3 regions of the Cellulomonas sp. P2_F12 genome follow, and region 1 is predicted to be linked to each of the others. Evidence: predicted binding sites of a transcription regulator. Region 1 holds the regulator's gene; each other region holds the start of a gene.
The links. Region 1 encodes HrcA, which represses chaperone genes, less so after heat shock. Its sites were predicted from a motif close to TTNGCACTCGNNNNNNNCGAGTGCNAA; they were not measured.
Positions count from the first base shown of each region.

Region 2: a site for HrcA is predicted at 4,563-4,589, ahead of AC1DWH_RS06270 (FmdB family zinc ribbon protein). Genes of this name have one in related genera too.
Region 3: a site for HrcA is predicted at 6,283-6,309, ahead of groL (chaperonin GroEL). Genes of this name have one in related genera too.

Region 1 covers NZ_JBFUEV010000001.1:869,103-878,756, forward strand. The annotation lists gene ybeY (rRNA maturation RNase YbeY) at 1-100, opposite strand, end outside; gene AC1DWH_RS04025 (PhoH family protein) at 108-1,106, opposite strand; gene AC1DWH_RS04030 (16S rRNA (uracil(1498)-N(3))-methyltransferase) at 1,193-1,951, opposite strand; gene dnaJ (molecular chaperone DnaJ) at 1,974-3,101, opposite strand; gene hrcA (heat-inducible transcriptional repressor HrcA) at 3,163-4,185, opposite strand; gene AC1DWH_RS04045 (DUF3097 domain-containing protein) at 4,324-5,181, shown strand; gene AC1DWH_RS04050 (DUF2189 domain-containing protein) at 5,230-6,330, opposite strand; gene AC1DWH_RS04055 (DUF4870 domain-containing protein) at 6,508-6,882, shown strand; gene hemW (radical SAM family heme chaperone HemW) at 6,887-8,110, opposite strand; gene lepA (translation elongation factor 4) at 8,107-9,654, opposite strand, start outside.
Region 2 covers NZ_JBFUEV010000002.1:314,449-324,102, reverse strand. The annotation lists gene AC1DWH_RS06295 (hypothetical protein) at 1-1,556, shown strand, start outside; gene AC1DWH_RS06290 (hypothetical protein) at 1,645-1,923, shown strand; gene AC1DWH_RS06285 (dienelactone hydrolase family protein) at 2,001-2,657, shown strand; gene mscL (large conductance mechanosensitive channel protein MscL) at 2,672-3,247, opposite strand; gene AC1DWH_RS06275 (SAF domain-containing protein) at 3,296-3,976, opposite strand; gene AC1DWH_RS06270 (FmdB family zinc ribbon protein) at 4,229-4,534, opposite strand; gene AC1DWH_RS06265 (penicillin acylase family protein) at 4,681-7,248, shown strand; gene AC1DWH_RS06260 (5-formyltetrahydrofolate cyclo-ligase) at 7,238-7,876, opposite strand; gene galU (UTP--glucose-1-phosphate uridylyltransferase GalU) at 7,997-8,899, shown strand; gene AC1DWH_RS06250 (molybdopterin molybdotransferase MoeA) at 8,926-9,654, shown strand, end outside.
Region 3 covers NZ_JBFUEV010000002.1:434,949-444,602, reverse strand. The annotation lists gene AC1DWH_RS06845 (hypothetical protein) at 1-123, shown strand, start outside; gene AC1DWH_RS06840 (signal peptidase I) at 146-760, shown strand; gene AC1DWH_RS06835 (hypothetical protein) at 757-1,587, shown strand; gene AC1DWH_RS06830 (SGNH/GDSL hydrolase family protein) at 1,591-2,388, opposite strand; gene AC1DWH_RS06825 (uracil-DNA glycosylase) at 2,403-3,080, opposite strand; gene AC1DWH_RS06820 (DUF3263 domain-containing protein) at 3,276-3,584, shown strand; gene AC1DWH_RS06815 (LytR C-terminal domain-containing protein) at 3,677-4,285, shown strand; gene AC1DWH_RS06810 (cold-shock protein) at 4,408-4,611, shown strand; gene AC1DWH_RS06805 (glucosidase family protein) at 4,674-6,149, opposite strand; gene groL (chaperonin GroEL) at 6,461-8,086, shown strand; gene AC1DWH_RS06795 (pyridoxal phosphate-dependent aminotransferase) at 8,272-9,498, opposite strand.

The DNA.
Region 1 (9,654 bases):
GCGGGTGCACGTGCATCTCGTCCAGCACGTAGCGCGCGAGCGCGGCGAACTCCGCCTCGTCGACGTCGTAGCCCGACTCGTTGTTGACCTCGACGCTCATGGCCGCCTCAGCTCCTGTCCCAGCGCGCGTACGCGTCGATGATCTCGCTGACCAGGCGGTGCCGGACCACGTCCGACGACGTCAGGCGGCAGAACGCGACGTCGTCGACACCCGCCAGGATCTGCTCGACCACGCGCAGGCCCGAGGTCTGCGACGACGGCAGGTCCACCTGCGTGACGTCCCCGGTCACGACGACCTTGGAGCCGAAGCCGAGGCGGGTCAGGAACATCTTCATCTGCTCGACGGAGGTGTTCTGCGCCTCGTCGAGGATGATGAACGCGTCGTTGAGGGTGCGGCCGCGCATGTAGGCCAGCGGCGCCACCTCGATGGTCCCGGCCTCCATCAGCCGCGGGATCGACTCGGCGTCCACCATGTCGTGCAGCGCGTCGTAGAGGGGCCGCAGGTACGGGTCGATCTTGTCCGACAGGCTGCCGGGCAGGAACCCGAGCCGCTCGCCCGCCTCGACCGCGGGACGCGTCAGCACGATGCGGTGCACCTGGCGGTCCTGCAGCGCCTGCACGGCCTTGGCCATCGCCAGGTACGTCTTGCCGGTGCCGGCCGGACCGATGCCGAACGTCACCGTGTGCCGGTCGATCGCGTCGACGTAGTCCTTCTGGCCGGCCGTCTTGGCGCGGATGGTGCGGCCGCGGCCGGTGAGGATGTTGAACGAGAGGACGTCGGCGGGGCGGGCGGTCGACGCCGCCGTGAGCATCGCGACGGACCGGGTGACGACGTCGGGGGTCAGCGGGGTGCCGCCTGCCGCCATCTCGACCAGCTCGTCGACCAGCCGGGACACCAGGGCCACGTCGCCGACCGGGCCGGCGAGCCGCACCTCGTTGCCGCGCACGTGGATGTCGACGGTGGTGAACCCCGACTCGATGGTCCGCAGCACCTCGTCGCGCAGGCCGAGCAGCTCGACCATCGAGACCTCGGACGGGACGCTGATCCTGTGCTCGACGCGCGCGGGTGCGCCGGTGGGACGCGCTGCGGATGTGGACTCGGCCATGTGCTCGGCGTGCGCCGTGCGCTCCTTAGGTCAGGTGCGGGTGTTCCGGTACGCGGTCAGTCTACGAGTCCGCGCCCACAGCAATCTCAGCCCCAGCGACCGAGCCGCTCGGCGAGCAGCGCGAGCGCGACCGGTCCGGCCGTCGACGTCCGCAGCACGTGCGGTCCCAGCCGGACGGCGCGCGCGCCCGCGTCGAGCAGCCGCCCGAGCTCGACGTCGCCGATCCCGCCCTCGGGCCCGACCAGGACGAGGCACTCGCCGGCGTCGGGCAGCGCCGTGGCGGCGATGGCGTCGGTCGCGTCCTCGTGCAGCACCAGGGCGACCCCACCGGCGCCGACCACGCCGCGGACGCGCTCGACCAGGCCCTTCGCGTCCAGCGCGACCTCGACGTCGGGCACGCGAGCGCGCCGCGACTGCTTGGCGGCCGCCCGGACCGTGCCCACCCAGCGGGCGCGGCTCTTCGCGGCCCGGTCACCGCGCCACACGACGATCGAGCGGTCCGCCTGCCACGGCACCACCGCGTCGACTCCCACCTCGGTGGCCGCCTCGATCGCCATCTCGTCGCGGTCGCCCTTGGCGAGGGCCTGCACCAGCACCAGGGTGACGGCGGGTGCGGGCTCGACGACGCGCTGCTGCACCTGCACCAGCACGCCGTCGCCGGTCACCGTGCCGACCAGGCCGACGAGCCGCACGCCCGCGCCGTCGACGACGTCCACGCGCTCCCCCGGCCCGCGGCGCTGCACGACGCCCGCATGGCGCCCCTCGGTGCCGGCGAGCAGGTAGGTGCCGCCGTCGACGACCGCGTCGAGCGAGCCGGGCTCGGCCAGGAAGACGGGCGCGCTCATGACGCGGCCGGCGCCGTCATGCTCAGCGGCCCGAGAGCTTGTCGCGGAGCTTCGCGAACACGCCGGTGTTCGACGCCGCGAGCCGGGCCTCCGGACGCTCCTCGCCGCGCAGGGTGGCCAGCCGCCGCAGCAGCTCGGCCTGCTCGTCGTCCATCGCCGTCGGCACGTGCACCTCGACGTGGACGTGCAGGTCACCGCGGCCGGAGGCGTGGAGGTGACCGACGCCGAGGCCCTTGATCGTGACGACCTGCGCCGGCTGCGTGCCGGGGCGCAGATCGACCTCGCGCGCACCGTCGAGGGTGTCCAGGGTGAGGACGGTGCCGAGCGCCGCCGCCGTCATGGGCACCTCGAGGGTCGCGTGCAGGTCGTCGCCGCGCCGCACGAACGTGTCGTGCTTGCGCTCGCGGACCTCCAGGTACACGTCGCCCGCGGGGCCACCGGCCGGACCGACCTCGCCCTGGCCCGTGAGCTTGATCCGGGTGCCGGTGTCGACGCCCGCCGGGACGTCGACGCTCAGCGTGCGGCGCGAGCGGACGCGGCCCTCGCCCGAGCACTCGGTGCACGGCTCGGGGATGACGGTGCCGAACCCGTGGCACGCGGCGCACGGCTGGGTCGTCATGACCTGGCCGAGGAACGAGCGGGCGACCCGCTGGACCGAGCCCCGACCGCCGCAGACCTCGCAGGTGCGGGGCGACGTGCCGGGCCGGCAGCACGAGCCGCTGCACGTCGGGCAGACGACGGCCGTGTCGACCGGCACGTCCTTGTGGATCCCGAACGTGACGTCGGCGAGGTCCAGGTCGAGGCGGACGAGCGCGTCCTGCCCGCGGCGGGCGCGCGGGATCGGTCCCCGCTGCGCCGCGGCGCCGGTCGCGGCGCCGAAGAACGTCTCGAAGATGTCCTGGAAGCCGAAGCCGCCGCCCATCCCGCCGCCGGGCGACGACGGGTCGCCGCCCAGGTCGTACGCGCGCCGCTTCTCGGGGTTGCCCAGCACGTCGTACGCGCGCGAGACGTCCTTGAACCGGTCCTCGGAGCCCGCGTCCGTGCCCGCGACGTCCGGGTGGTGCTCGCGCGCGAGCTTGCGGTAGGCCTTCTTGATCTGCTCGGGGCTGGCGTCCCGCGGGACGCCGAGGACCTCGTAGTAGTCGGTCACGGGAGGGGGTGCTCACTTCCAGCTGTCGTTGACAGGGTCACGGAGGGGGTCTCGTGGCGGGTCATTGGGCGAGGATGCGCGTCAGGTAGCGGGCGACCGCGCGGACCGCGGACATGGTGCCGGGGTAGTCCATCCGGAGCGGGCCGATCGAGCCCACGCGGGCCACCGAACCTCCGCCCTCGTCGCCGTAGCCGGTGGTCACGAAACTCGTCTCGAACAGCCCGTCGTGCTGGTTCTCGCGACCGATGCGCACCGACACTGTCGCCGAGTCCTCGGCCATCTCCGAGAGCAGCCGCAGCAGCACGACCTGCTCCTCGAGCGCCTCGAGCACGGGGCCGATCGACCGGACGTCGGTGCCCCCGACGCGCGCGAGGTTCGCGGTGCCGGCGAGCACGACGCGCTCCTCGCTCTCCTGCGCGAGCGTCTCCTCGACGACCCCGACCACCGCGCCGACGAGCCCCTGGTCGCCGGGCGCGAACCCGTCGCTCAGCTCGCCCAGCGCCACCGGCAGCTCGGAGAGGCGCCGGCCGGCGGCGCTGACGTTGAGGCGCGAGCGCAGCCGTGCGACGACCGCCTCGTCGAAGTCCGAGCCCAGCTCGAGCGTCCGCTGCTCGACACGCCCGGTGTCCGTGATGAGGACGACCAGCAGGTGGCGGGCGCCCACGGGCACCAGCTCCACGTGCCGCAGCGCGGAGCGCCGCAGCGACGGGTACTGCACGACGGCGACCTGGTGCGTCAGCTGCGCGATGAGGCGCACGGCGCGGTCCACCACGTCGTCGAGGTCCTGCGCGCTCTCCAGGAAGGCGCCGATGGCGCGGCGCTCGGGGCTCGACAGGGGCTTGACGGTGGAGAGCCGGTCGACGAAGAGCCGGTAGCCCTTGTCGGTCGGCACGCGACCGGCCGAGGTGTGCGGCTGGGCGATGTACCCGCCCTCCTCGAGCGCGGCCATGTCGTTGCGGATGGTCGCGGGTGACACGCCGAGCGAGTGGCGCTCCACCAGCGCGCGGGAGCCCACGGGCTCCTTGGTGGCGACGTAGTCCTCGACGATCGCCCGCAGCACGTCCAGCCGTCGGTCCTCGCTCATGTCGCCTCCTCCGTCTGGTCGTCCGCGTACGCGCACCGGGTAGCACTCCCCGCACGGGAGTGCCAATGCTACGCCGCGGACGCGACACCCACGGGGCGGCTGCGGCCCGTCGCGGAGATGCGCCTCTACGCTGCCCGGGTGAACGACGACCGCTACGGCTCGGACGTGCTCGGGGGCTCCGGCTCGACGCACCACCGGCCCACCCGCACCAGCCGCCCGCAGGCCGCCGAGACCGGCCTCGTCGTCGAGGAGGTCACCACCGGGTGGGTCGGCGCCGTCGTGCGGGTCGAGAAGTCGGGCGGCCAGCACGTGGTCGTCCTCGAGGACCGCCGTGGCCGGACGCGCACGTTCCCGCTCGGACGGGGCTTCTGGCTCGACGGCGAGCCCGTGGCCCTGACCGCCCCCGTGCGCGCCCCGGCACCCGCGAAGCCCACCCGGACCGCCTCGGGCTCGGTCGCCGTCCACGACGCCCGCGCCCGCATCGCCCGCGGCAGCCGGATCTGGGTCGAGGGCAAGCACGACGCCGAGCTGGTGGAGAAGGTCTGGGGCGACGACCTGCGGCTCGAGGGCGTCGTGGTCGAGCTGCTCGACGGCGTCGACAACCTGGCCGAGGCCCTGCGCGACTTCCGCCCCGAACCGGGCCGGCGCGTCGGCGTGCTCGTCGACCACCTCGTCGCCGGGTCCAAGGAGAGCCGGATCGCCGCCGACGCCGTCCGCGGCCACCCCGCCGGCTCGGTCCTCGTGCTGGGCCACCCGTACGTCGACGTGTGGCAGGCCGTCCGCCCCGAGCGCATCGGGCTCGCCGCCTGGCCCACGATCGAGCGCGGCACCGAGTGGAAGCACGGCATCCTGCGCGAGCTGGGGTGGCCGGCCGACGAGCAGGCCGACGTCGCCCGCGCGTGGCAGCGCATCCTGCGCTCGGTGCGCAGCTACGCCGACCTCGAGCCCAGCCTCCTGGGCCGCGTGGAGGAGCTCATCGACTTCGTCACGACGTGACGAGCCCCGGCCCGCCGGAGGGCGGACCGGGGCACCGAGCGTCGTGCGTCAGAGCGTGGGCGGCGCGATGGGGTCGCCCAGCAGCCGACGGAACAGGAAGGCCGTGGCGATGAGCACCACGGGGATGGCGACGAAGAGGCCGAGGCCGCACAGCAGGGCGCCGGCGAAGATGATGACGAGGCTGAGCAGGTAGAACAGGATCGTCGTCGACAGGTTCGCGGTGATGAGCTGCACGCTCGAGCGCAGCGCGTCGATGGGGTTGATGTGCTTGTCGATGACGAACCAGAGCGTGAAGAACAGCAGGAAGTTCACCGCGATCGAGATCAGCCAGCCGATGACGGGGATCCAAGAGACGAACCCGACCACCAGGTTGATGCCGGCGAGCAGCAGGGCGGTCAGCAGGATCGGGCCGACATCGGTGAACGTGAAGAACGTGCCGAGCTTGACCTCGCGCCCGTCCGTGATGCCGAGCGCCGCGCGGATGAACGCCGCCTCGATCAGGTACCCCACCAGGGCGAGCGCCGCGTAGAGGATCACGGTCACGAACGAGAACCCGACGCCCATGAGGCCGCCGCCGTTGCGGTTGGGGTCGGTGAGGCTCGCGCCCCCGATGAGGATCCCCCAGAGGATCGCCGCCACGGCGGCACCGACGATGAGCCAGATCAGCGTCGCCAGGATGAAGAGCCCACCCGACCGCGTGAAGCCCTTCCACCCGTAGGAGTAGGCCTCGCCGATGGGTGATGCCGGCACCGGAGCGCCGTAGCCGCCCGCGGGCGGCGGGTATGCACCGGGAGCTGCCGAGGCGTAGCCGGCCGGGGGCGGGTAGCTGCCGGGCGCGGGCTGGCCGTACTGCGGCTGCCCGTAGTCCGGGGCCGGCGGCGGGGGCGGAGGCGGCGGGTATCCCGCACCGGGCGCCGGCGGAGCGGGCGGGGCCGGCGGAGCGGGCGGAGCGACCGGGGGCGCGACGGGCGGGGCCGGGGGCGCGACGGGCGGAGCGGGCTCGGGTGCGGGCGGCGCCGGCGGTGCCGCCTCGGCGGCGGGCTCCTCGACGGGGTCGGGCACGACAGGGGGTGTCTCGGGCACGACAGGCTCAGGTGCCTGCGCGGGATCGTCGTCACGCGGCGGGGTACCGCCGGGGTTCTCGCTCATGCGTGGCCTCCCTGGTCACAGGGCGTTCGTCGCCCAGGCCTGAGCGAACCGAAGCCGGGGGCACGTGTCAAGGAATCGGGTCTACCGGGCATGTCGGACCGCCCGACGCGACGCCGGCACCGTCGGTAGGCTGCGCGTGCCGTCAGGTCGACGGCCCCCGGACGAGGAGCGAGCCCGATGTCGTACGAGCACCCGCAGAGCCCGCCGCCGAGCAGCGCGGACCAGACGAGGAACCTGGGCATGCTCGCCCACCTCGGCGGGATCCTGGCCTACCTCTACGTCGGCTGGGTCCCTGCGCTGGTGATCTGGCTGGTCAACCGCGAGAAGGGCACCGCCGACGAGGCTCGCGTGGCGCTCAACTTCCAGCTGACCGTGCTCATCGGCCTGGTGGCGTGCGCGATCGTCCGGGCGATCCCCGTGCTCGGCTTCATCGGCTGGATCGGCTCCGTCGCGCTCGGCATCATCAGCCTGGTCCTGAGCATCCTCGCCGCCGTCGCCGTGCAGCGCGGCGGCTCGTACCGGTACCCGTTCAGCCTCGAGCTGGTGCGCTGAGGCCTCAGCCGACGAGGGTGCGGACCACGGCGTCCGCCAGCAGCCGACCGCGGCGCGTGAGCACGATCCGCCGGCCCGCGACCGCGGCGCGGCCGTCGACCAAGCCGTCGGCCACGAGGCCCGCCACCGACGGGCGCGCCTCGGTCGGCAGGTCGTCCAGGGCGAGCCCCGAGGCCAGCCGGACGCCGAGCATGAGCCGTTCCAGCACGGCCCCGTCGCCCGTGACGGTCTCCCGCCCCGCCGCGGGGCTCAGACCGCGGTCCAGCCGGTCCGCGTACGCGCGCGGGTGCTTGACGTTCCACCAGCGCACCCCGCCGACGTGGCTGTGCGCCCCGGGACCGATCCCCCACCAGTCGTCGCCGCGCCAGTAGCTGAGGTTGTGCCGGCAGGCGTCGGCGGGCGTCCGCGCCCAGTTGCTCACCTCGTACCAGCCGAGCCCGGCGGCCTCGAACAGGTCGTCCGCCAGCTCGTACTTCGCGGCCTGGTCGTCGCCGTCGGGCAGCTCGAGCTCGCCGCGCCGCACCTGGACCGCCATCCGCGTGCCGGGCTCGACCACCAGCGCGTACGCGGAGACGTGGTCGACACCCGTGGCCAGCGCCGCCTCGACGCTGGTCCGCCAGTCGTCGAGCGACTCCCCCGGCGTCCCGTAGATGAGGTCGAGCGACACGGCCAGGCCGGCCTCCTGCGCCCAACGCACGACGTCCGGGATCCGACGCGGGTCGTGCGTGCGGTCCAGCGTTGCCAGCACGTGCGGCACCGCCGACTGCATGCCGAACGACACGCGCGTGAACCCGGCGTCCGCCAGCGCGGCCAGCGACCCGGGCGTCACGGAGTCGGGGTTCGCCTCCGTGGTGACCTCGACGTCGTCGGCGAGCCCCCAGGCGTCCCGCACCCCGCCGAGCATCCGCGCGAGGTCCGGCACCGACAGGACCGTGGGAGTGCCGCCGCCGACGAACACGGTGCTCACCGGGCGGGCGGGCAGGTCCTCGAGCACCCGGGAGGCCAGCTCGATCTCGCGCAGAGCCGTGTCCGCGTAGGCGCTCTGGCTCGCGCCGCCGCCCAGCTCGGTCGCGGTGTAGGTGTTGAAGTCGCAGTACCCGCAGCGGACCGTGCAGAACGGCACGTGCAGGTAGAGGCCGAACGCGCGGTCGTCGGCGCCGATGAGCGCCGACTCCGGCAGGCGGCCGTCGTCGGGCGCGACGTCTCCCTCCGGGAGCGCCGGACTCACTTCTTCTTCGCGTCCTTGCCGCCGGCCGACCCGGCGGGCTCGCTCGAGAGCGCGGCGATGAAGGCCTCCTGCGGCACGTCGACCCGACCGATCGTCTTCATGCGCTTCTTGCCCTCCTTCTGCTTCTCGAGGAGCTTGCGCTTGCGGGTGATGTCGCCGCCGTAGCACTTGGCCAGGACGTCCTTGCGGATGGCCCGGATGGTCTCGCGCGCGATGATCCGGGCGCCGATGGCGGCCTGGATGGGGACCTCGAACTGCTGGCGGGGGATGAGGTCCTTGAGCTTGGCGGTCATCATGACGCCGTACGCGTAGGCCTTGTCCTTGTGCACGATCGCGCTGAACGCGTCGACGGTCTCGCCCTGCAGCAGGATGTCGACCTTGACCAGGTCGGCGACCTGGTCGCCGATGCGCTCGTAGTCGAGGCTCGCGTAGCCACGGGTCTTGGACTTCAGCTGGTCGAAGAAGTCGAAGACGATCTCGGCCATCGGGAGCACGTACCGGAGCTCGACGCGGTCCTCGGACAGGTAGTCCATGCCCTGCAGCTCGCCGCGCTTGGTCTGGCAGAGCTCCATGATCGCGCCGATGAACTCGCTCGGGGACAGGATCGTCGCCTTGACCATCGGCTCGTTGACGTCGCCGATCTTGCCGGCGGGGAACTCGCTCGGGTTGGTGACCGTGACCACCGTCTTGTCCTCGAGCGTGACCTCGTAGACGACGTTGGGGGCGGTCGAGATCAGGTCCAGGTCGAACTCGCGCTCGAGCCGCTCGCGGACGATCTCGAGGTGCAGCAGGCCGAGGAAGCCGACCCGGAACCCGAAGCCGAGCGCCACCGACGTCTCGGGCTCGTAGTTGAGCGCGGCGTCGTTGAGCTTCAGCTTGTCCAGGGCGTCGCGCAGGATCGGGTAGTCGGTGCCGTCGATCGGGTACAGGCCCGAGAACACCATCGGCTTGGGGTCGGAGTACCCGCCCAGGGCCTGCGCGGCGGGCTTGCTCGCGTTGGTGACCGTGTCGCCGACCTTGGACTGGCGCACGTCCTTCACGCCCGTGATCAGGTAGCCGACCTCGCCGACGCCGAGGCCCTTCGTGGGCACGGGCTCCGGGGAGATGACGCCGATCTCGAGCAGCTCGTGCGTCGCGCGCGTCGACATCATGACGATCTTCTCGCGTGGGTTCAGGTTGCCGTCGATGACGCGGACGTAGGTGACGACGCCGCGGTAGGTGTCGTAGACCGAGTCGAAGATCATCGCGCGGGCGGGCGCGTCCGCGTCGCCGGTGGGCGGCGGCACCAGCTCGACGATGCGGTCCAGCAGCTCGACGACGCCCGCGCCGGTCTTGCCGGACACCCGCAGGCAGTCCTCGGGTTCGCCGCCGATGAGCTTGGCCAGCTCCTCGGCGTACTTCTCGGGCTGCGCGGCGGGCAGGTCGATCTTGTTGAGCACCGGGATGATGGTGAGGTCGTTCTCGAGCGCCAGGTACAGGTTGGCCAGCGTCTGGGCCTCGATGCCCTGCGCGGCGTCGACCAGCAGCACGGCGCCCTCGCAGGC
Region 2 (9,654 bases), on a different contig from region 1:
TCATCACCGCGACCTCCACGCACGCCGAGGCCGTCCGCGAGTCCGTCCTGACCGAGGTGCGGGGCAACCCGGCGCTCGCCGCGTTCTTCGACTCCGGCCGGACCGACCCCTTCGTGGTCACCGACCTGCCGAACGTCGCCGGGCTGCGCCGCGAGGCGATCATCCTGTCGCTCGGCCTCGGCCGGACCCCGCACCGGCGCGTGCTGCACACGTTCGGACCGATCTCCGCGCCCGGCGGCGACGCCCTGCTGCTCGACGCCCTCGGCTCGACGCGCCACCGCCTCACCGTGGTGTCCTGCTTCGCGGCCGACGACCTCGACGCCGAGCGCGTGCGCGGCGCTGGACCCCGCCTGCTGTCGGACCTGCTCGCGTTCGCCGGCCGCCGCGGCGCCGGCCTCGACGTCACGGATCTCGTGACCGCGCCGGAGCCCACCGACCCGCTGCTGCGCTCCCTGGCTGCCGCGACGGCCGCCGCCGACCAGGCGCTGGCCGCCGCCCACGAGCCCGACCGGCTGCTGCTCGACCTCGCCGAGCGGCTCTGGAAGCACGGCCTGCTCGTCGAGGCCGACCACGGCATCCCCGGCGGCGACCGGATCCCGCTCGTCGTCGGCCACCCCGACCTGCCCGGCGAGATGCTCGTCGCCGTCCTCACCGACGACGAGTCCTACACCGCCGAGCCCAGCGTCCGCGTCCGCGACCGCCTCACCGCCGACCGCCTCGAGCGCGTCGGGTGGAGCGTCGTCCGCGTCTGGTCCGCCGCCGCCTTCATGGACCCGCAGGCCGAGGTCGACCGCATCCGCCGGGCCGTGCACGCCCGCGTCCCCGCGCCCGCCGCCCCCCGCAGCGCCCCGTTGCACCTCGGGCTGATCGAGGAGGCCGACGAGGCCGAGGACCTGCCGACCGCGTCCGGGTCTCCCGCGCCCGCGGCACCCGCGACGGGTGCGTGGTCGACCGTGGCGGTGATCGACGACGACGCGACGGCCGACTCGCCCGCACCCGGTGCGGACGCCGCTGCTCCTGCTGCTGACGCTTCGGCCGCCGCGTCCGAGGTGACCGGCGACGCAGAGCCCGGGCAGCCCGCCGCCATCGTCCTGGCGGACATCGTCCTGGATGCGGCTGGTGTCGACCAGGCGACCGACTCCTCGGCGCCGGAGCACGGCACCGACGCAGACCCGGACGGCGAGGCTCCGACCTCCGCGACCACCGAGGCTGCCTCCGCGACGTCGACAGCTGCCGACCCGTCGGAGAACACCGCGACCGTCACGAGCGCCGAGACCGCGGACGACGCGCCGGAGGACCCCCGGCCGCCCAGCCGTCCGCTCCAGCTGGCCCTCGCGGTGCCCACGCGGCAGCGCCCGGACGTCCGCCGCGGCCTGCCGATCGGCGCCTACAGCGACGACCAGCTCGACGAGCTGGTCACGTGGCTGCAGTCCGACGAGCAGGAGCGCACCCGCGAGCAGCTGGCCGCGGCTCTGCGCGACGAGCTCGGCATCACGCGGCGCTCGTACCGCATCGACACGGCCGTGCGCAGCGCGATCGCCCGCGGGATGCGCTGACGCGTCCGTACCCGTCGGCGCCCGCGACGGCGGGTCGTCGGGCGCTGCGGCGCGACGGTGCGGGCGTCGGGAGTGGGATCATCGGGGCATGACCCCGACCGACCGCCCCGACGGTGCCGCGCCGACGCGCAGGTCGCGGCGGGTCGTCCGGCCGGCCGGGACGGTGGGGAGCGACGACGCCAACCTCGTGTCCACCCACCCGGCGCCGCCCGCTGCCACCCCCCCGCAGGCGCCCGCCCCCGTCGCGCCGACACCTGAGCCGGTGGTCCCGCGACGGAGCGTGGACGACTCGGACGTCGGGTGGGGGGACCGGGAGCCCGGTTCCAACGACGACCGGCTCAGCCAGGACAAGCCCCCGCACTGGTAGGCCCGTCGAGGGTGCCGGTGTGCCCGTGTCGGTGCCGTGCGCGATGATCGCTGCTGCTCGGATGCTCGGATGCTCGGATGCTCGGATGCTCGGATGCTCGGATGCTCGGATGCTCGGATGCTCGGATGCTCGAATCGAAGGAGAACACGTCCATGGCCGAGGTACTGCTCTTCCATCACGCACAGGGGCTGACCACCGGGGTGCAGGAGTTCGCCGACCGGCTCCGCGCGGCCGGTCACACGGTGCACGTGCCCGACCTCTACGACGGCCACGTCTTCGACGACCTCGAGTCGGGGATCGGGTACGCGGACGAGGTCGGGTTCGGCACGGTCATGGAGCGGGGGCGGCACACCGTCGACTCGCTGCCGGACGGGGTCGTCTACGCGGGGTTCTCCCTCGGCGTGCTCCCCGCGCAGATGCTCGCGCAGACGCGCCCGGGCGCCAAGGGCGCACTCTTCTTCCACTCCTGCGTGCCGACGTCCGAGTTCGACACACCGTGGCCCGCCGGCGTGCCGGTGCAGATCCACGGCATGGACAACGACCCGTTCTTCGTCGGCGAGGGTGACATCGACGCGGCGCGGGCGCTGGTCAAGGAGGCGAAGGGCAGCGCCGAGCTGTTCCTCTACCCGGGCGACGAGCACCTCTTCGCCGACAGCAGCCTGCCCTCGTTCGACGCGGCCGCAGCCGAGCTGATGACGGAACGCGCCCTGGCCTTCCTGGCCGCGATCCGGTAGCCGACGCCCGCGGCTCAGGCAGGCGGCGTCGTGCCTCCGTGCGGGATCGACGGCGGCGGGTCCGTGCGGGGGTGGGGGACGTCCGGCGCCCCGGTGCCCGCGTCGTTGGCGATCGCGGGCGTGAGGCGGCTGGCCAGCAGGTCGCGGATCTCCTGCAGAAGAAGGATGTCCTCCGACGGGGCGGCCGGCTCGTCCTCGATGCCACGCTTGCGCCGCGCCGCGAGCGCGTTGAGCGGGAGCACGATCAGGAAGTACACCGCGGCCGCCGTCAGCAGGAACGTCAGCAGCGCGTTGAGGATGGTGCCCACGCTGATCGGCGCGGCATCCGGGTTGTCGCCCCAGGTGTAGGGGCCGATGTCCCAGAGCTGCGTCAGGTCCGGTGCGCCGAAGATCCAGCCGATGAGCGGGCTGATGAAGGCGTCCTGGATCGCCTTGATGACCCCGCCGAACGCGGCGCCGATGACGACACCGACGGCCAGCTCGATCGCGTTGCCCCGCGAGATGAAGTCCTTGAAACCCTGGAGCACCTTGGCCGTCCCGGTCAGTCCGCGGCCTGCCCCGCGCACTCCGGCGGCGATCTTGTCCGTCACGTTGCCCCTCGAGATGGCTGGTCGGGTGGAGCCCTGGCGATCGCTCGATCATGGCACGACCACGGCGGACAGCAAGGCGGAGGCGGCGGCACCGGCCAGCGCGGGGGCCTCCGCCGGCGCCACGGCGAGCAGCACGGGCACGGAGGTGTCGCCGGACCCCCCGAGCCCGAGTGCGCCCGCCCCGGCGGCCCGGTGGGCGACCGGCAGCACGAGCGCCCTGGTCGCGACCACCGTCCCCGGACCGCCTTCCGCGGTCGCCGCCAGCACGTCCACGCGGACCCCTGGCGAGAGCAGGCCGGCGACGGCAGGATCGGCCAGTCGGACGGTCGCGACGACGGTCCCGGGCGGGCCGCGCACGTCGTCGGCCGCGAGGAGGCCGGCCAGCACCGGGACGCCGGCGGCCAGCGGGACGGCGGCGGACGCGCCCACGACCGAGCCGGGATCGGTGACGGCGCCGTCCGGTGCGAGCGCCACCGGCACCCGCACCACGCGCACGTCCGCGCTGGTCAGCGTGGTCCCCGCCGGGATCTCGCGGGCGGCCACGACGAGCGCGGACGTCGGCGGGTCGGGCGGTCGCAGCGCCTGCGCCGTGCAGCCCGCGGCGATCCCGAGGCACACGGCGGCGACCAGGAACCGTGCGCGCCACAGCCCGATGCGCAGCGCGAGCGCGAGCGGTCGGCGGTGGCGCGAGAGGGGCGGTGGGCGGCCGGCCAGCAGGCGAGGGTGCATGCCCGGGACGCTAGGTCGCTGCGACGGCGACAGGGCCGGCCGGGCGCGGACTGTGGACCGCCACCGTGCACGGAGGGCTGTGGGCGGCTCGACGCGCATGGGGCATCGTCACGAGCGCGGCGCGGACCCAGGCCATCGGCCCTCCGGATGGCCCCCACAACGGGCGCGGCGCCGACCAGGCCGTCGGCCCCACAACGAGCGCGGCGCCCCTCACCGTGTGGTGAGAGGCGCCGGAGGCTCAGAGCGCGTCGGTCAGGACGACGCGGCCGGCTTCGCCGCGGCGGGCGCGGGGCTCGACGACGACGGCGCGGACGGCGCGGGCGACGGGGTCGGCGTGGTCGCCGCGGGGGCGGCGGGGCTCAGCGACGAGGACTTCGCGCCCGCGCGGGCGTCGTTGCGGTAGAAGCCGGAGCCCTTGAACACCACGCCCACGGACGAGAAGACCTTGCGCAGGCGCCCCTCGCACTCGGGGCAGACGCTCAGCGAGTCGTCGCTGAACGACTGCACGATCTCGAAGGCGTGACCGCACGCCGTGCAGGCGTAGGCGTAGGTGGGCACTGAAGGTCTCCTGGCAGCTGATGAAGGTCTGGCACTCGCATTGTCCGAGTGCCAATCCTAACCGCTGGCGCGCGCGGGACATTCCGCCCTGTGCCGCGGGTGTGCTGCGGCGGTCGGAGCGCGGCGGGCGAAGTACCCTCCGAAGCGTGTCTCGTGCTCACCTCGTCCGACTCTCCCTCGCCACCGTCGCGGTGGTGGTCGCCGTCGCGCTCGTGGCGACCCTGGTGCTCGTCTTCGTCGTGGTGCGGCGCCCGCTCCCGGAGGTCTCGGGCGAGCAGCAGCTGCCGGGGCTGGACGCCGAGGTGACGGTCACGCGGGACGACCGGGGCGTGCCGACGATCACGGCGACGACCGCGCAGGACCTCTTCAAGGCGCAGGGCTACGTCGCCGCGCAGGACCGGTTCTTCGAGATGGACTACCGCCGGCACGTGACGGCGGGGCGGCTCTCGGAGCTGGTGGGCCAGAACGCGGACGCGCTGGAGGCGGACAAGGTCGTCCGGACCTTCGGCTGGCGCCGGGTGGCCGAGCAGGAGTGGGACCTGCTGGAACCGTCCACCCGGGACGCCCTGCAGGCTTACGCCGACGGCGTGAACGCGTACCTCGACGGCAAGGACCCGGGCGCGCTCGCCGTCGAGTACAGCGTGCTCGGTCGGCAGGTCACCGTCCGGGCGCCCGAGAAGTGGGATCCCGTCGACTCGCTCGCATGGCTCAAGGCGATGGCGTGGGACCTGCGCGGCAACTACGACGAGGAGCTGGCGCGGGCGGCCTCGTTCTCGTCGGTGGGGGACATCGCGCGGGTCGACGAGCTGTTCCCGGCCTACCCGCAGGACCTGAACCAGCCCATCCTGAGCGCCGCGGACCTGCCCGTGACTGCCGCGCAGAGCACGAGCGCGCCGGCGACGATGCTCGACCTGGACGACACGGACCTGCAGGCGGCGATCGCCTCGGCGAGCGCGGCCCTCGCGGCGGTCCCGCACCTGATGGGCGACGGTGAGGGCGTCGGCTCCAACTCGTGGGTGGTCTCCGGCGACCTGACCAAGTCTGGCAAGCCGCTGCTAGCCAACGACCCGCACCTCGGCATCTCGGCGCCCGGCATCTGGGAGCAGGTCGGCCTGCGCTGCGCCGACGTCACCGCCGACTGCCCGTACGACGTCTCGGGCTTCGCGTTCGCGGGGATGCCGGGCGTCGTCATCGGGCACAACGCCAAGCTCGCCTGGGGCCTGACCAACCTGGGCGCCGACGTGACCGACTTCTTCCTCGAGCGGGTCGACGGCAGCACGAGCCAGGTCGACGGGGGCGTCGCGCCGATCACGGAGCGCACCGAGACCATCCACGTCAACGGCGCCGACGACGTCAAGCTGACCGTCCGCGAGTCGATCCACGGGCCGATCGTGTCCGACGTCCTCGACCTGGTCGGCGTCGGCACCGCGCCGGTCCCCGACGGCGCACCGGGCCGGCGCTTCGAGGTCGCGCTGTCGTGGACCGCCCTGCAGCCGGGCCGGACGATGGACGCGGTGCTGGCGATGGACGTCGCGTCGAACTCGGACGACATCCAGGACGCGGCCGCCCTGTTCGACGTGCCGTCGCAGAACATCGTGTTCGCGACGACGGACGGGCACATCGGCTACCAGGCGCCGGGCCGCATCCCGGTGCGCGCGAACGTCCCCGGCGGCCCGGTCCCGTCGAACGGCACCTGGCCGCGGCCGGGCTGGGACAGCCGGTACGACTGGACGGGGTTCGTCGACGCTGCCGACATGCCCCGCACGATCGACCCGCCCGAGGGGTACATCGTCACCGCGAACCAGGCCGTCGCGCCGGCCGGGATGGGCCCGTTCCTCACGGCCGACTGGGACTACGGGTACCGCGCTCAGCGCATCCGCGACCTCCTCGGCACCGACACGGCCGACCACGCGGTCACCGTCGCCGACATGAGCCGGATCCAGTTCGACCAGCACAGCCCGTACGCGGACGTGCTGGTCCCCGTGCTGCTCTCACTGCACATCGACGACTCGTTCTACGACGACGGCCAGGAGCTGCTGCGGACGTGGGACCGGGTGCAGTCGCCCGACTCGGCGGCGGCGGCCTACTTCTCGGCGGTCTGGGCCGACGTGCTCAAGGCGGCCTTCGCGGACGACCTGCCCAAGGGCTACGGCCCCGACGGCTCCTCGCGCTGGCTCGACGTGGTCCGCCGTCTGATCGACCAGCCCAACTCCCCGTGGTGGGACGACAAGACGACGCCGGGCGTGGTCGAGGGACGCGACGAGGTGCTCACGCGGGCGATGGTCGCGGCCCGCCGGCAGCTCACCGCGCAGCTGGGCCGCGAGGCGACGGACTGGCGCTGGGGGCAGCTGCACACGGCCGCGCCCGAGCACCCCGTGCTCGGCGGACCGTCGGTCCCGTCGGTGATCCGCGAGCTGGTGAACCCGGAGCCGGTCGCGGTCGGCGGCGGTTCGTCCATCGTCGACGCCACCGCGTGGGACGCCAGCTCCGGCTCGTTCGACGTCACCGCCGCCCCGTCCATGCGGATGGTGGTGGACCTCGGGGACCTGGACGCGTCGACGTGGGTCACGCTCACCGGCACCTCAGGCCACCCGGCGAGCGTGCACTACGCCGACCAGCTGGGCCCGTGGTCGCGGGGCGAGACCTTCCCGTGGCCGTTCACGCAGGCGGCGACCGAGGCCGACGTCCGGGACCGGCTGACGCTCACCCCGTGATGCGGTGCCACTCCAGCGGGGTGGCGACCGCGTCGACCAGGCGGTCGTGGCGCTCGCGCGGCAGCGGGCGGCTGTCGGCGTCGTAGAGCTCCTCGGGGAAGACGAGGGCGACCACGGGCACGCCCGGACGCAGGTGCTCGAGCGCCCGGTCGTACCAGCCGCCACCCTGCCCGAGGCGGGCGCCGGTGGTGTCGACGGCCAGGGCCGGGGCGATGACGACGTCGGCGTCGGCCAGCGCCGGAGCGCCGAGGGTCTGGCCGCCCGGCTCGGGCGGGCGGCCGGGGGCGCGCTCGCGCAGGTCGTCGGGACCCGCGTACTCGGCCCAGTCGCGCTGCAGGCCGCTGCCCAGCACGGGCATGAGGACCCGGACGCCGCGCGCGGCGAGCGCCTCGAGCAGGGGACCCGTGCCGGGCTCGGTCACGCGCGACGCGTACACGGACACGCAGCCGGCGTCGATCACGGCCGGGATGGTCAGCACCACGTCGGCCAGGGCGTGGGCGGCCTCGTCGCGCAGGCGGACGGACCGGGACTTGCGGGCGTCGCGGATCGCGGTGCGCAGCCGCTCCTTGACGTCCTCGACCTCGTCCCCCTCGGACACGCGCGGATACGGCTGGGCGACGCTGCTCATGGGAACAGTGTCGCCCACGCGGAGACGCCCCGGCGACGTCCCGGGGGATCGGGTGTGAACACTTCCGGGTGGTGACGTACGCCACTGCGCACCCCCGACACGCGCGACTAAGGTCCCGACATGACGATCCACAAGGCAGTCATTCCCGCTGCGGGCCTGGGGACCAGGTTCCTGCCCGCCACGAAGTCGACGCCCAAGGAGATGCTCCCGGTGGTGGACAAGCCGGCCATCCAGTACGTCGTCGAGGAGGCCGTCAAGGCCGGGCTCGACGACGTCCTGCTCATCACGGGCCGCTCCAAGCGCACCCTCGCGGACCACTTCGACGCCGTGCCGGAGCTCGAGGCGGCGCTCGAGGCGAAGGGCGACCTCGAGCGGCTGGCCAAGGTCCGGGAGTCCACCGACCTGGGGCACGTGCACTTCGTCCGGCAGGGGCAGCCCAAGGGGCTCGGGCACGCGGTCCTGCAGGCCAAGCACCACGTCGGGCAGGAGCCGTTCGCGGTGCTGCTGGGCGACGACCTGATCGACGAGCGCGACGAGCTGCTGAGCACCATGCTCGCCCTGCAGGAGCGGACGGGCGGCTCGGTCATCGCGCTGCTGGAGGTGCCGCCCGCGCAGATCTCGATGTACGGGTGCGCGGCGGTGGAGGCGTTCGACGGGGCCGACGACGCGGACCAGGTGAAGATCACCGGTCTCGTCGAGAAGCCCCCGGCCGACGAGGCCCCGAGCAACCTGGCGATCATCGGTCGCTACGTGCTGCACCCCGCCGTGTTCGAGGTGCTCGAGAACACCGAGCCGGGCCGCGGCGGCGAGATCCAGCTGACGGACGCCCTCGCCACCCTGGCGGACCTGCCGGCGTCCGAGGGCGGCGGCGTGTACGGCGTCGTGTTCCGCGGCCGGCGGTACGACACCGGCGACCGGCTGGACTACCTCAAGGCCGTCGTCCAGATCGCGGTGGACCGTCCGGATCTGGGCCCGGACTTTCGTGCCTGGTTGACCGACTTCGCGGAGTCGCTGACGGACTGACCCGCCGGGCGGGGCAGAATGCGCGCATGAGATCGGTCCAGGACCACCTCGCGGCAGTGCTCGCCGCCGTCGGGCCGGTCGCGCCCCTCGACGTCGTGCTGCACGACGCCGTGGGCTGCATCCTCGCCGCGGACGTCGTCGCGACCCACGACCTGCCCGCCTTCGCGGTCGCCTCCCGGGACGGGTACGCGGTCGCCGCGCACGACACGGCCGGCGCCGGCTACTCCAGCGTGCAGGCGCTGCCGGTCGCGCACGACGTGCGCCCCGGGCCCGGCGGTCCGCTGCGGCTGGTCCCCGGCACCGCCGTGCGGATCGCGTCCGGCGCGCCGCTGCCGCTGGGGGCCGACGCCGTCGTCCCGCTCGAGGAGACCGACCGCGGGACCGCCCGCGTCGCCATGCAGCGCCCCGCCGTCGCGGGTCAGCACGTGCGCGCGGCGGCCTCCGACGTGCGTGCGGGCGACGTGGTGCTGCAGCAGGGCACGCGGCTGGGGGCCCGGCAGCTGGCGCTGGCCGCGGCCATGGGTCGCGGGCGGCTGCGCGTGCACCCGACGCCCCGCGTCGTCCTGCTCTCCGTCGGTGACGAGCTGATCGAGCCGGGCACGCATGCCGACCGGGCGGGCGGTGGCGGCGTGTTCGAGGCCGACGGGCACGCGCTCGAGGCCGCGGTCCGCGACGCCGGCGCCACCTCGGTCCGCGTCGGCATCCTGGGCGACGACCGGGCGATCCTGCGCGAGGCGCTCGAGGACCAGCTGGTC
Region 3 (9,654 bases), on a different contig from region 1:
TCGGGCACCGTCGCCGTCGGCGGCGGCGTGCTGTCGCTCACGCTCAACGGCACGACGCCGCAGATCACCATCCTCCCGGCCGACGTCGCCAAGATCTCGAAGGTCTCCGTCACGATCTTCTGATCGGGACCGGAGCCGTCCTGACGTGGAGACAGACACCACCGCAGCAGCCGACCGGACCGGTCGGCTGCTGCGTGGTGCCCGGGACGTGCTCTTCTGGGTCGTGGTCGCCGCCTGCGCCTGGCTCCTGTGGCCCACGAGCCTGGGCGGCTGCACGACCCTCACCATCGTCAGCGGTCACTCGATGGAGCCGACCTATCTCACCGGGGACCTTGTCGTCTCCCGGTGCGGGGAGCCCTCGGTCGGCGACATCGTGGTCTACCAGCCGCACGAGCTCGGCGGCGCCCGGATCATCCATCGGGTCATCGGCGGCGATGCGTCCGGCTGGCAGATGCAGGGCGACAACAACGACTGGGTGGACCCCTTCACGCCGACGGACGACGAGGTCCTCGGGGTCGCGACGATCCACCTGCCCAAGGTCGGGCTTGCGATCACCGCAGTGACCAGCCCGTGGATCTGGGCGAGCCTCATCGTGCTCGCCCTCGCGATCCTCGTGTGGCCACGCGACGAGGACGACGACGAGGGCGACGGCGAGGACGATCAGCCGGCGGTTCTGGGCGTCGACGTCCCGCACCCTCGCACCGAGCCCGAGCCCGAGCCCGGGCCCGTCTCGGCTCTCGACCCGGCGGTCGGGCCATGACCGGACTGCTCCGCGGCCGGTCGCCGGTCGTCGCGCTGATCGCGCTGATCGCCCTTGCCGTGCTGGTCGCGCTCACCGTCGTGCCCGGCTACGCGGCCGGGCTCACGCTCGTCGGCAAGGCGCGACCCTTCGCAGTGACGTCGGCGCGCTGCACCAACGGTCCCCTCACGGTCTTCCCGAGCGGCACGGTCACCGGGGGCAAGTACACGTCGGTGACGGTCACCGGGATCTCCGGATCCCTGTGCACGACCGGTCGCGTGATCGTCTATGGATCGTCGTCCCCGGGCACCATCGTGTTCAACGGCACCGGGACGGTGTCGGGCGCGACGATGACCTCGACGTCGACAGCGTTCACGCCGCCGTCGTCCAGCGGCGCGTCCGCGTACGTCACGCTCAACGGCTGGGTCGTCCCCGCCACGTGGTCCTTCGCAGCCCCGCTGCCGCTGATCAGCTGCTCGTCGCCCAGCGACCCGACGGCCACGTGCACCGCGGTCCTGTTCGGCACGCCCGACAAGTGGGGAGGGCCGCCCAACACCGACTACAACGCCTACTTCGACATCTCCAGCTCGGCGGCGACCACCTCGGTGCGCTGGCAGGTCACGATCAACCTGGCGGACGCGACGTTCCCGTTCGTGGCTCGCTCGATGAACGCGAACAACCAGTCGCAGCTGGCCTCCGGCTGGACCTGCTCGCAGCTGCCCACCTTGACCCTCACCGGCCAGGACGGGCCCAACACGGCTCTCGTCGGCGGCGGCAAGACGGTCCGGATCTACCTCAACGGTCACTCGACCGCGGCAGCCGGTGGAAGCATGTTCGTCTGCCCGTAGGACTCAGTCCAGCGGCGAGAGCTCCGGCCGCTTGGGCACGCGCTCGTCGCCGGACGACTTCCCGCGCAGCCGGCGGGTCGCCCACGGGTAGACGTGCTCGCGCACCCAGGCGGCGTCCTCGCGGGCCTTCTGCATCCGCGGGGTCGGCGGCAGGGGTGTCAGAGGGTCGTCCCACCCGGCGTCGTCGGGCTCGAGACCCAGCCCGACCAGCGCGGCCTGCGCCACCCGCGCGTGCCCGTCGGTGGTGAGGTGGATGCGGTCCTCGGCCCACATGCGCCAGTCGCGCAGGGAGCGCATGCCCCACAGGTCGACGACGTAGGCGCCGTGCCGGCGGGCCATCGACCAGATGAGCGCGTCGAAGATGGCGACCCGGCTGCGGGTGGCCCGGACCAAGGGGCTGTCGGCCGCGTCGACGCCGGTGCCCAGCAGCACGTCGGCACCGGCCCCCCGCAGCCGGACCACCGCGGCCTCGAGGTTGCGGGCCATCCGGTCGATGTCGGCGGCGGGCCGCAGGATGTCGTTGCCGCCGCCGACCAGGCTCACCAGGTCCGGCTTCAGCTCGAGCGCCGCGGGGACCTGCTCGACCAGGATCGACTTGAGCAGCCGGCCGCGGATCGCCAGGTTCGCGTACTGCAGCGGCTCCTGCCCGGCGGCCACGCGGCGCTCGGACAGGTGGGAGGCCAGCAGGTCCGCCCAGCCGCGCTGCGGCGCCTCGCGGCCGTCCGGGTCGTCCCAGAGGCCCTCCGTGAACGAGTCGCCGATGGCGACGTAGCGGGACCAGCGGGGGGTGGAAGAAGTCACGACCACATTGTTGCTCAGGTCAGCGACCAGTCCACCGGAGCGGCTCCCTGGGCGACCAGGAGCTCGTTCACGCGGGAGAACGGCCGGGAACCGAAGAACCCGCGGCTCGCCGACAGCGGGCTCGGGTGCACGCTCTCGACGGTCGGCACGGAGCCGAGCGCGGGCTTCAGCGACTGGGCGTCGCGGCCCCAGAGCACCGCGACGAGGGGTCCGCCGCGCTCCACCAGGGCGGCTATCGCGCGGTCGGTGACCGCCTCCCAGCCGTGCCGCCGGTGCGACGCGGGTGCGCCCGGGCGGACCGTGAGCACCCTGTTGAGGAGCATGACGCCCTGGTCCGCCCACGGGGACAGGTCACCGTTGGTCGGGGGCGCCACGCCGACGTCCGCGACCAGCTCGGTGAAGATGTTGGTCAGCGACCGGGGCAGCGGACGCACGTCGGGCTGCACGGAGAACGAGAGGCCCATCGGGTGCCCCGGCGTCGGGTACGGGTCCTGCCCGACGACGAGCACCCGGACCTCCGCCAGCGGCCGCCGGAAGGCCCGGAGCACCGCATCGCCGGCCGGCAGGTACTCGCGACCCGCGGCGACCTCCTCGCGCAGGAACTGGCCGGCCGCGCGGATCTGCGGCTCGACGGGGGTCAGGGCGACGGCCCAGTCGGGTGCGACGAGCTGGTCGAGGGGGGCGGCGTTCACGCCCGCGAGGCTACCGAGCGCGGCACACGGGGGACGACTCGCCGACAGGAATGACACCCGTGTCATTACGGTCGTACGATGACGGTCGTCGGCCACCGGGCCTCGCTCGGGTCCCGACGAAGCCGGCAGGGCCGGTGCAAGCCGGCCAGGACCGCAGTCTCGACGAAGCACCGGAGTGAGAGCACAGGAGGACGTATGGACGCCGCGACGATCGTCTCGCTCCCGCAGCCCAGCAGTGTCGATGTCGCCTCGCGCGACGGCCTCTCCGAGCGCGACGAGCAGGTCCTCGCCTTCGAGCGCCAGTGGTGGAAGTACGCGGGCGCCAAGGAGTCGGCCATCCGCGAGCTGTTCGACATGTCGGCCACCCGGTACTACCAGGTGCTCAACGCGCTGATCGACGACCCGGCCGCCCTCGCGCACGACCCGATGCTCATCAAGCGGCTGCGCCGCATGCGCTCCTCCCGCCAGCGCGCGCGCACCGCCCGCCGCCTCGGCGACGCCTGAAGCAGCGCAAGACCGACATCCCTGCACGTGACACGCCCCCTCCGGCCCGGGGTGGACCCGTCCACACGGTCGGAGCCGTTAGCCTGTCCGCCGTGAGCAAGGCGGAGTACTCCTACCCCGAGGACGAGTTCGACGTCCCGTCGAACCCTGACGTCCCCCGCGGCGTGCATCGCGCACCCCGAACGGCGTGGAGCAGGTGGTGGCCGTTCGTCCTCGTGCTCGTCCTGGCGCCGGTCCTCGCGTTCGTGCTGGTGAACCTCGCCGCGCGCAACGGGGACCTGCCCGACCTGCCCGGGACCACCGACTCGCCGTCGGAGCAGGCCGACGCCCCCGACGACACCGCGACCGACAGTGCGACCGACGCCGCCACCGACGCTGCCACCGAGACGCCTCCGGCCGACGAGCAGACGGTCGCGGCGCCCGTCATGGACACCCCGGTCACCGTGCTCAACGCCGCCAAGATCGGAGGCCTCGCGGCAGCGCAGGCGGCCAAGCTCACGGCTGCGGGCTTCACGGCCGTGACGACGGGCAACTTCACCGGCACCGTCCCGGCCGACTCTGTCGTCTACTACGCGGCGGAGGACCAGAAGGCGACCGCCGACCTCGTCGCCTCGACGCTCGGGCTGACCACGGTGACGCTGTCCGCGGCCGACGCGGGAACCGGCATCTCGGTCGTGCTGGCGAGCGACCCGGACGCCTGACCGGGCACCTGATCAGCACGTCCGTCCCGAGACGACCCTGGTCCCGGAGGGACCGCTCCCACTAGGCTCACGCGAACCGGGCGCCGGCGGAGCGCCCGGCATCGGACGTCAAGGAGTACGGCATGGCCCAGGGCATCGTGAAGTGGTTCAACGCGGAGAAGGGGTACGGCTTCATCACCCCGGTCGGGGGAGGCCAGGACCTCTTCGTGCATTTCAGCGCCATCCAGTCGGACGGGTACCGCTCCCTCGAGGAGGGGCAGGACGTCGAGTTCGAGGTGGGCCAGGGCACCAAGGGTCCGCAGGCCGAGCAGGTCCGCGGGCTCTGACCCCGCTGGTCTCCGGACGGGCCGTTCACCGACAGGTGCGCGGCCCGTCGGCGTCGGCGCACCTACCGGTCGAGGGCGTCCAGGGCCAGCAGCACGCACGCGGCGCTCCAGCCGAGGGGCGCGACCGCCGCCGGGGAGCCGTCGGCGAGCACCTTCTCGGGCAGTGACCCCGACGGGGTGCGGTGGGTGTCGAGGAACGTGAGCCAGCCGTCCGCGAGCGCGGCGTCGCCGTTCTCGGCCGCGACCCAGGCGTACAGCGAGGTCTGCGGGGTCCAGGAGACGCCGTCGTCGCGCCACCCCGCGCCGGGCGCCAACCCGTTCGCGGGCCGGACCATCGCGACCGCCGAGGCACGCCACGCGGCCTCCACACCCGGGACGGCCGTCGTGACGAACGGGCGGAGCAGGAACGCGCTCGAGGCGTCCGCGTGCCCGCCCGACGCGTACCGCGCGAACCCGGTGGACCCGAACGTGTGGATCACGGCCACCTTGCTGCGCACCGACGCGCCGAACGCGGAGGCGGCCAGCGCGTCGTCGTCGGTGAGCCCCAGGAGCCCGGACGCCTGCTGCAGGCCCGCGACCAGAGGGGCGACCGTGCCCAGCGTCAGCGCGTCCTCGGGCACCTCCCAATAGTCCGGCGACGCCGGCGGCAGCCCCCCGTGCGCGACGAGCGTGATCGCGTGCTCGGTCGACCGGACCACCATCGGCCGCAGCCGCTCCGCCGCGGCGGCACGCGCGGCGGGGTCGTCGATCTCGGCGACCACCAGACCGGCGGCCCAGAGCACCCAGCCCGTGCCGTCCGTCTGCACGCCGCGGTCGTCGGGCGGGCCGGAGCCGTCGGGCAGGTAGCGCGCCTGGAACGAGCCGTCGTCCGACTGCACGCGGTCGAGGAACCCCAGGACGTCGAGCGCGTCGTCCACGTGACCGGTACGGGCCAGCGCGACGGCGACGAACGAGGCGTCCCGGGGCCAGACGTAGCGCCACTTCTCCGACCACCCCGCCACCGCGGCGCCGCCGGGGAGCACGAGCGCGTGCAGGTCGAGCAGGGCGGCGCGCGCCATGTCCTCGTACGGCCCGCCCGCGCCCGGGACCGTGCCCGACGCCAGCCACGCGCGCTGCCGGGCGGCGGTGACGGCGGCGGCGGGTGCGGTCGGTCCCGTGTCCACGGTCACGCCGCCGACGACCCGCTCGAGGGTCGTCGCCGCCGGGTCCACCACGTGCGTGCCCGCCAGGAACGTCACGTCCGTGCCCACCGCCAGCGGTGCCCGGGTGCCGCCGGGGAGCGTGGTGACGCCCTGCAGGTACAGCGGGATGGTCGCGTAGGCGGGGACGGGGACCGCGGCGGGGGCCTCGGTCGCCAGCGCACCCGTGGGTACGGTCGCGACGAGGGTCGTCGTCGCGGCGATCACGAGCGCGGTGCCGACGACCACGCCCTCCCGACGACGGCGACGACGGGCGGACCGACGCGCGCGGTGCGCGGGAGCAGCCGACAGCTCAGCGCCGTCGGTGGCTGCGTCGACGTCCTCGTCGTGACCTTGCACACGCGCACGATAGCCCGGGCGCGCTCCCACCCGTGCCGCTGGGGGGCGTGCTCTCGCTCCTGCGGCCGCGTCTTCTCCTCTCCCGCCGCCGCGTCTCGACGCGTCCCGCCGTCGCCGCCGTGAGCGAACGCTGCTTGCACTCTCGGGGGTCGAGTGCTAACCATTGGACTTAGCACTCTCCGGTGGAGAGTGACAGAATCACCACGGCCGTCCGGTGAGGGCCGTCGCACGCGGGACAAGACCGCGGGTGACGTGCTCGTCCGTCGCGGGCACCCTCGGCCGACCCGAACCCAGTGAAGGATCACAGCCCCATGGCCAAGATCATTGCCTTCAACGAGGAGGCCCGTCGCGGCATCGAGCGGGGACTCAACATCCTCGCCGACACCGTCAAGGTCACCCTCGGCCCGAAGGGCCGCAACGTCGTCCTGGACAAGAAGTGGGGCGCCCCCACGATCACCAACGACGGCGTCTCCATCGCCAAGGAGATCGACCTCGAGGACCCCTTCGAGAAGATCGGTGCGGAGCTCGTCAAGGAGGTCGCCAAGAAGACGGACGACGTCGCGGGCGACGGCACCACCACCGCCACCGTGCTCGCCCAGGCGCTCGTGCGCGAGGGCCTGCGCAACGTCGCGGCCGGCGCCAACCCCATCGCGCTGAAGAAGGGCATCGAGAAGGCCGTCGAGGCCGTCACCGCTGCTCTGCTCGCGCAGGCGAAGGACGTCGAGACCAAGGAGGAGATCGCCGCCACGGCCGCGATCTCCGCCGGCGACCAGGCGATCGGCGACCTCATCGCCGAGGCGCTCGACAAGGTCGGCAAGGAAGGCGTCATCACGGTCGAGGAGTCCAGCGCGCTGGGCCTCGAGCTCGAGCTCACCGAGGGCATGCGCTTCGACAAGGGCTTCCTGTCGGCGTACTTCGTGACGGACCCCGAGCGTCAGGAGGCCGTCCTGGAGGACGCGTACGTCCTGCTCGTCGAGTCCAAGATCTCGAACGTCAAGGACCTGCTGCCCCTCCTGGAGAAGGTCATCCAGGCCGGCAAGCCGCTGTTCATCGTCGCCGAGGACGTCGAGGGCGAGGCCCTGGCCACGCTCGTCGTCAACAAGATCCGTGGCCTGTTCAAGTCGGTCGCCGTCAAGGCCCCCGGCTTCGGCGACCGCCGCAAGGCGATGCTGCAGGACATGGCCATCCTCACCGGCGGCCAGGTCGTCTCCGAGACCGTCGGTCTCAAGCTCGACACGGTGGGCCTCGAGGTCCTCGGCACGGCGCGCAAGATCGTCGTCACCAAGGACGAGACCACGATCGTCGAGGGCTCCGGCGAGGCCGCCCAGATCCAGGGCCGCGTCTCCCAGATCCGCGCCGAGATCGAGAACTCGGACTCGGACTACGACCGCGAGAAGCTCCAGGAGCGCCTCGCCAAGCTCGCCGGTGGCGTCGCCGTCATCAAGGCGGGCGCGGCCACCGAGGTCGAGCTCAAGGAGCGCAAGCACCGCATCGAGGACGCCGTTCGCAACGCGAAGGCGGCCGTCGAGGAGGGCATCGTCGCCGGTGGTGGCGTGGCGCTCATCCAGGCCGGCAAGACGGCGTTCGAGGGCCTCAAGCTCGAGGGCGACGAGGCGACCGGTGCGCAGATCGTCAAGCTCGCGATCGAGGCCCCGCTCAAGCAGATCGCGATCAACGCCGGTCTCGAGGGTGGCGTCGTCGTCGAGAAGGTGCGCAACCTCCCCGTGGGTCACGGCCTCAACGCCGCGACCAACACGTACGAGGACCTGCTCGCCGCGGGCGTCAACGACCCGGTGAAGGTCACGCGCTCGGCGCTGCAGAACGCGGCGTCCATCGCCGCGCTCTTCCTCACCACCGAGGCCGTCGTGGCCGACAAGCCGGAGCGCAACCCCGCGCCGGCCGGTGGCGGCGGCGAGGACTTCGGCGGCGGGTTCTGATCCGCTGAGCACGTAGCACTGTCGAACGGGCCGGTCACCTTCGGGTGGCCGGCCCGTTCTGCTGTCCGGTCGCCCTAGCCAGGCCGCGAGCTCGTGAGTTGCCGACGACGTCGTGAGTTGCAACTGACGACGTCGTCGGAAACTCACGACCTCGGCGGCCTTGGCGACGGTGGTGCGCCGGTCGCCTACTGGCGGTAGCTCGCCAGGAAGTTGCCCATGCGCTCGACGGCCTCGGCCAGGACGCGGGCCTCCGGGAGCGTGACGATGCGCAGATGGTCCGGCGTGGGCCAGTTGAAGCCGGTGCCCTGCACCAGCAGGATGTGCTCGCTGACCAGCAGGTCGTAGACGAGGCGGGCGTCGTCGCGGATCTCGTGGACGTTCGGGTCGAGGCGCGGGAACAGGTACAGGGCGCCGTCGGGGCGCACGCAGTCGACCCCGGGGATCGAGGTCAGGCCGCGGTACGCCACGTCGCGCTGCTCGTGCAGGCGGCCGCCGGGGGCGATGAGGGCGTCGATGCTCTGGATGCCGCCCAGGGCTGCCTGCACGGCGTGCTGGGCGGGCACGTTGGGGCACAGTCGGGTCGACGCGAGCAGGGTGATGCCCTCGAGGAACCCCGTGGCGTGCTCCCGAGGGCCGGTGACGACGAGCCAGCCGGACCGGTAGCCGGCCACGCGGTAGGTCTTCGACAGGCCGTTGAACGTCAGGCACAGCAGGTCCGGTGCGACGGTCGCCATGGGGATGTGCTGCGCGCCGTCGAACAGGATCCGGTCGTAGATCTCGTCGGAAAGCACGAGCAGACTGTGCTCCCGAGCGATCGCGGCGATCCCCTCGAGCACCTCGCGCGAGTAGACGGCGCCGGTCGGGTTGTTCGGGTTGATGACGACGATGGCCTTGGTCCGGGGGCCGACCAGCGAGCGGATGTGCTCGAGGTCGGGCTCCCAGCCGGCGGACTCGTCGCAGCGGTAGTGGACCGGGACACCGTCGGACAGCGAGGTCATCGCGGTCCACAGCGGGTAGTCAGGGGAGGGGATGAGCACCTCGTCGCCCTCGTCGAGAAGCGCCTGCATGACCATGGTGATCAGCTCGGAGACGCCGTTGCCCAGGTAGACGTCGTCGACGTCGATCTCGGGGAAGCCGGGTTCGGTCTCGTACCGGGTGACGACGGCGCGGCGGGCGGAGAGGATGCCGCGCGAGTCGGTGTAGCCGTGCGCGTGGGGGATCGCGGCGATGACGTCGCGGACGATCTGGTGGGGCGCCTCGAACCCGAACGCCGCGGGGTTGCCGGTGTTGAGCCGCAGGATCGTGTGGCCCTCGGCCTCGAGCCGGACCACCTCGTCCAGGGCCGACCCCCGGATCTCGTAGAGCACGTTCTTGAGCTTCGACGACTGGTCGAGCGGGCGCAGCGGCGGCATCCATCGAGCGTATCGCCGCGGTCTGCGCTGCCCGGAAACAGAACCTTTACGGGGCGTCGTCGACGACCGAAACGCGTGCCGCCTAGGTTCGGGCCATGGGCACAGCGATGTATACGGTGCGGGACACGTGGGTCGGCGCCCAGTCGGCGGCGGCCC